2 regions of the Polaromonas sp. P1_F6 genome follow, and region 1 is predicted to be linked to the other one. Evidence: predicted binding sites of a transcription regulator. Region 1 holds the regulator's gene; the other holds the start of a gene.
The links. Region 1 encodes LexA, which represses DNA repair genes until DNA is damaged. Its sites were predicted from a motif close to ACTGTATNNNNATACAGT; they were not measured.

Region 1 (3,167 bases):
AGCTTTTCAATAACTTGCCGGTTGAGCTGGGTTCTCTCCCGGATCAGGACGATGACATCGGCATCCTTGAGGCGGACGGACAGCTGGCCGATGCCTTTAACGGTGTTGGTATAGACCTTGGCGGGGTAGGCCTCCAGCTTGGCTGCGCAGTTCAGTTTCCGCACCGCGTCCTGATAGTCGTCGAGGATCACAATATTCATGCCGATATTGTGCCTGCAAGATTTTTCTTCCTTGCCGCCGGGGTCACTTCCGACTGGGGATTTTGTATCTCAAGGAAACGCACCAGACGGCGCCGCAAAGCGCATAGGCCCGGGCTGAACTTCTGGTGGGAAGCTTGCCGTACCAGTTATCTCAAAGAGGTTTCTCGCTGGCTCATGCGCTCAAGTTCCGCGCAGACGTCGGCCATGCGGCCGGATATCACCATGCGGCCAGCGCACGCTGGGCCGACATTGGAGTCAAACTCACGGACAACTCGCAGCCGGCTGGGTCGGGACGCCTTGACAGAGCGTTGGACGGCAAGAGTACCAGTGGCGCGGGCAGACGGGCCGCGCATTGCCGCGAAATCGCCGGAAGCAAAGGGTAGCGCAAGCTGGTGAGATCTGGGCTGCGCGCCGGCTGGCGCGGAAAAACGGCTTGCCCCAGCCATACCCTGCGCCGGCAAAAACAATGACACCAATGCCTGCACGGGTGCCAGCAGGACTGACGACATTGGTGTATGTGAAAAACTGATGATTCCCATGATGAACTCCTGTATGAGAGAGGTTTACACAGGCAGGATTGCAGACTGGCAAATTGCCAGGAAGGCCCCGGCACCAGGGTGTTGGCCATCACAACGGCCAAACGCCCGCCACCTGGTGCGTGGCCAGGTGAACTGCCTACATCAGCATCGTGTTGCGAATGAGGCCGACGGCCAGGCCTTCCAGTTCGAAAGGCTCGCCGGGCTCGACCACAATGGTTTTAAAGTCCGGGTTTTCGGGCAGAAGTTCGATCAGGTGCTTGTTGCGGCGAAAGCGCTTGACGGTCACTTCATCACCCAGCCGGGCCACGACAATTTGACCATTCTTGGCTTCCTTTGATTGCTTGACGGCCAGCAGGTCGCCATCCATGATGCCTGCGTCCCGCATGCTCATGCCGCGAACCTTGAGCAGGTAGTCGGGCTGGCGCTGAAACAGGCTGCTTTCAAAATAATAGGTTTGCTCGACATGTTCCTGCGCGAGAATCGGGCTGCCAGCAGCAACCCGCCCCACCAGAGGTAGGGCGAGTTGGGCCAGGCTTTGCAACGGCAGGGAAAACTGTTTGATTCTGGATTCGTTCAGGCTGCGAAGGGCGTCATTGCGCAAACGTATGCCGCGTGAAGTCCCGCTGACCAGCTCGATGACGCCTTTGCGGGCCAGTGCCTGCAAGTGCTCCTCGGCGGCGTTGGCAGAGCGAAAGCCAAGCTCAGCGGCGATTTCAGCACGGGTGGGCGGGGCGCCCGTGCGCGCGATGGCGCTCTGGATCAATTCCAGAATTTGCTGCTGGCGCGCAGTGAGCTTGGGAGCCTCAGAGGGAAAATGCGGAAAGTTATCGAGTGTGCTCATCACTGTTGCTCCTTGAATCACAACTTCAGCCCGCTTGCGTATTGCCTGTTGCCTGTTGCCTGTTGCCTGTTGCCTGTTGCCTGTTGCCTGTTGCCTGTTGCCTGTTGCCTGTTGCCTGTTGCCTGTTGCCTGTTGCCTGTTGCCTGTTGGCTTTGGGTACGCACGTTGCTGTAGCTGTTTTAATATCCAGTAACTGTATTTTCATCCAGTTTTTAAAAGATTGCAAGTTTACGTTTTATGTATCCTCAAAATATTGTGATTCTGGGCACTGGCGGCACGATTGCCGGGCAGGCTGCGAGTGCGTCGGACAACATCGGCTATACCGCCGCCCAGGTGGGCGTTGAGCAGCTGGTCGTGGCGGTCCCGTCCTTGGCAAGGTACGGCCCCTTGATGACCGAGCAGGTCGCGCAGGTCGACAGTAAGGACATGAGCTTCGAGGTATGGATGCAGCTGGCCAGTCGGGTCAATTACTTTCTGGCCCAGCCGGACGTGCAGGGCATTGTTATCACGCACGGAACGGACACGCTGGAAGAGACGGCATATTTCCTTCATGCGGTGTGCCGCCCCGATAAACCTGTGGTGCTGACCTGCGCCATGCGGCCCGCGACGGCGCTGGTGCCTGACGGCCCCCAGAACATGCTGGATGCCATGGCGGCGGCGCGTCATGCGGGGGCGAGGGGTGTGGTTGCGGTGTGCGCCGGAACCATCCACAGCGCGCTGGACGTGCAGAAAGTGCATACCTACAAGGTTGACGCCTTTGACTCTGGTGATGCGGGGCCGATTGGCTATGTGGAGGAAGGATTCCTCAGGTTAATGCGAAATTGGCCTGAAACCCATGTAGAACGAGCGCAAGCAGCTATTAAAATAATAGCGAACTCCGTGGTTCCGGTCCAGTGGCCGCACGTTGAGATCGTCATGAACCATGCCGGCGCCAGTGGTGCGGTCGTGGACGCGTTGCTGGCGCAGGGTGTTCAGGGGCTTGTAGTTGCCGCCACGGGTAATGGCACCTTGCACCATGCGCTGGAGGCGGCCTTGCTTCGCGCGCGGTCTGCGGGGGTGCGGGTCGTCCGGTCGACAAGGTGCCTCAATGGTCGTGTCTTGCCCACACCCGGGGATCTGTTTTCTGATTCGCAGGGGCTGAGCCCCGTGAAGGCGAGAATAGCGATGATGCTCGAGCTGTTGGCGCAAAGCTGAACCCTGCCTTCCGATTTCAGTCTGCCGGGAACTGGAATGAAAAAAGCCGTCAGACTGACGGCTTTGGGGTGCAGATGGACTCGCTGGAGGCTCGATTCAGCCCGCCAGCGCTTTGAACGCGCGGGCGGTGATCTCGTCAACACCGCCCATGCCGCTGATGGCACGGTATTTTGGGGCCAGTTCAGGCTCTGACTTTGCCCAGCTGGAGTAGTACTCAACCAGCGGACGGGTCTGCGCGCTGTAAACCTCCAGGCGCTTGCGGACGGTTTCTTCCTTGTCGTCATCGCGCTGGATCAGCGGCTCGCCGGTCACATCGTCTTTGCCTTCGACCTTGGGCGGATTGAACTTGACGTGATAGGTGCGGCCTGAGGCGGGGTGCGAACGGCGTCCGCT
Region 2 (3,167 bases), on a different contig from region 1:
TTACCCGATTCGATCAATTTGGGGAAGTGGCGGAAAAAGAGGGTCAAAAGCAGCACCTGGATGTGCGAGCCGTCCACATCGGCGTCGCTCAGGATGCAGACCTTGCCGTAGCGCAGGCCGCTCAGGTCGGGCGTGTCATTGGGGCCGTGCGGATCGACGCCGATGGCGACCGCGATGTCGTGGATTTCGGTGTTGGCAAACAGGCGGTCGCGCTCGACCTCCCAGGTATTGAGCACCTTGCCGCGCAGCGGCAGGATGGCCTGGCTTTCCTTGTCGCGGCCCATCTTGGCGCTGCCGCCGGCCGAATCGCCCTCGACCAGGAAGACTTCGTTGTGCGCCAAATCCCGGCTTTCGCAGTCGGTCAGCTTGCCGGGCAGCACGGCGACACCTGAGCCCTTGCGTTTTTCGACCTTCTGGCCGGCTTTCTGCCGGGTTTGGGCGGCCTTGATGGCCAGTTCGGCCAGTTTGCGGCCGTAATCGACGTGCTGGTTAAGCCAAAGCTCCAGCGTCGGCCGAACAAAGCTGGACACCAGCCGTACCGCGTCGCGTGAATTGAGGCGTTCCTTGATCTGGCCCTGGAACTGTGGATCGAGCACTTTGGCGCTCAGGACATAGCTGGCACGGGCAAAAACGTCTTCGGGCAAGAGCTTGACCCCCTTGGGCAGCAGCGAATGCAGGTCGACAAAGCTCTTGACGGCATTGAAGAGGCCGTCGCGCAGGCCGCTTTCATGCGTGCCGCCGGCGCTGGTGGGAATCAGGTTGACGTAGCTTTCGCGCACCGGCTGGCCCTCTTCGGTGAAGGCCACGCACCACTGCGCGCCCTCGCCTTCGGCAAAACTCTCGTGCGAAGCGTCGGCAAAACCTTCGCCCTCAAACATCGGGATCACCGGGTCGCCGGTCAGGGTCTGCATCAGGTAGTCGCGCAGGCCGCCCTTGTAGAGCCAGGTCTGGACGTCTTTGGTTTTCTCGTTGGTCAGCGTCACCGTGACGCCGGGCATCAGCACCGCCTTGCTGCGCAGCAGGTGCGTGAGCTCGGCCATGGGCAGCGCGGCCGATTCAAAGTATTTGGAATCGGGCCAGGCGCGGACGGTGGTTCCGGTCTTGCGGTCGCCCTCGCCGTTTTTGCGCAGGTGCAGTTTCTCGGTCACGTCCCCGCCGGAGAACACCAGATGGGCGACCATACCTTCACGGTAGGAGGTGACTTCCAGGCGTTTGGACAGTGCATTCGTCACGCTCACGCCGACGCCGTGCAGGCCGCCCGAAAAGCTGTAGGCGCCGCCCTTGCCCTTGTCGAACTTGCCGCCGGCGTGCAGCCGGGTGTAGACGATCTCGATGACCGGCACCTTTTCTTCCGGGTGCAGGCCAAAGGGAACGCCCCGGCCATCGTCATCAACGCTCACCGATCCGTCGGTATGCAGCGTCACCTTGATCTTCTTGCCGTAGCCGGCCAGGGCCTCGTCGGCGGAGTTGTCCAGCACCTCCTGGATGATGTGCAGGGGGTTGTCGGTGCGGGTGTACATGCCCGGGCGCTGCTTGACGGGCTCCAGGCCCTTGAGCACGCGGATCGAGCCTTCGGAATATTCGGTGGGTAGTTTGTCAGCCATGGCAGATGAAAGAATTGCCGCAATTGTAGTCGGGGCCGCAAAAGTCACTGTACAAACATACAGCTCACCTGATTCATGGATGGGAACGAAGGACGGCCCCGGCAGTGTTTCGCCATTTTCGTTACAGTCGGCAAAGAGCCTCCCGGCCGCCTCAGGCCTTTCCTTTTTTCGCCACTCGAGGCGACTCGCCCATGACCACCGACACCAAAAAACTCTCCATGCTGCAGGTGCTGATCTGCGGCGCCACCATCGTCACGCTGTCCATGGGCATTCGCCACGGCTTTGGCCTCTGGCTGCAGCCCATCACGCAGGCGCAGGGCTGGACGCGCGAGACTTTTGCCTTTGCGCTGGCGGTGCAAAACCTGTCCTGGGGCGTGTTCGGCATCTTCGCCGGCATGGCGGCCGACCGCTTTGGCGCCTTCCGCGTGATCGTGGGCGGTGCTCTGCTTTACGGGCTGGGCCTGGTGGGCATGGCGCTGTCGCCCACCGGTTTCCTGTTCACCCTGACAGCCGGCGTGCTGATTGGCGCCGCACAGGCCGGAACCACGTATGCCGTGATTTACGGCGTGATCGGGCGCAATATTTCGGCCGACAAACGCTCGTGGGCCATGGGCGTGGCCGCGGCGGCGGGCTCATTCGGCCAGTTCCTGATGGTGCCGACCGAAGGTTTGCTGATCAGCAGCCTGGGCTGGAAAGAGGCTTTGCTGGTGCTGAGCGGCGCGGTGCTGCTGATTGCGCCGCTGGCATTGGGCCTGCGCGAAGGCGGTTTTACCGGCGGGCAGCCTGCCAAACGCGAGCAGACCATTCTTCAGGCGCTGCGCGAGGCTTTCAAGTACCCGAGCTTTCAATTGCTGATGGCGGGTTACTTTGTCTGCGGCTTCCAGGTGGTGTTCATCGGCGTGCACATGCCCAGCTACCTCAAGGACAAGGGCCTGTCTCCCCAGGTGGCCAGCTATGCGCTGGCGCTGATCGGCCTCTTTAATGTGTTCGGCACCTACATTGCGGGCTCGCTGGGTCAGAAAATCGCCAAACGCAAGATCCTGGCGACGATTTATCTCTCGCGCGCCATCGTGATCGCCGTGTTCCTGGCGGCACCGCTGAGCCCCTTGAGCGTTTACATCTTTGCCAGCCTGATGGGCCTGCTGTGGCTGTCGACCATCCCGCCGACCAACGCCGTCGTGGCGCAGATCTTCGGCATCCAGCACTTGTCGATGCTGGGCGGCTTTATCTTCTTCAGCCATCAGATCGGCTCCTTCCTGGGCGTCTGGCTGGGCGGCTATTTGTATGACCGCACGGGCAGCTACGACATCGTCTGGTACATCGCGATTGCATTGGGCGTGTTTGCCGCGCTGGTGAACCTGCCGGTGCGTGAATCACCGATTGCACGCGCGGCCGTGCCCCAAGGGGCCTGAGATGGCCAAAAGAATCGGCCTGTGGACGCTTGCGATCATCGCGTCGCTGGGGGTGTTTGCCCTCTACACACGGCCGGATTTCCTGTTCACACTCGCCAACCAGGTCTGGGCCTGCTTCTAGCGCAAGGCCCTTCCCAGGGGTTTTATGTGT

Region 2: a site for LexA is predicted at 1,651-1,668, ahead of AC1DY9_RS20165 (DNA topoisomerase IV subunit B). Genes of this name have one in related genera too.

Annotation. Positions count from the first base shown of each region.
Region 1 covers NZ_JBFUBQ010000001.1:1,105,321-1,108,487, forward strand. The annotation lists gene AC1DY9_RS05115 (D-2-hydroxyacid dehydrogenase family protein) at 1-200, opposite strand, end outside; gene AC1DY9_RS05120 (hypothetical protein) at 347-739, opposite strand; gene lexA (transcriptional repressor LexA) at 876-1,580, opposite strand; gene AC1DY9_RS05130 (asparaginase) at 1,818-2,774, shown strand; gene adk (adenylate kinase) at 2,871-3,167, opposite strand, start outside.
Region 2 covers NZ_JBFUBQ010000009.1:36,905-40,071, forward strand. The annotation lists gene AC1DY9_RS20165 (DNA topoisomerase IV subunit B) at 1-1,604, opposite strand, end outside; gene AC1DY9_RS20170 (MFS transporter) at 1,796-3,016, shown strand.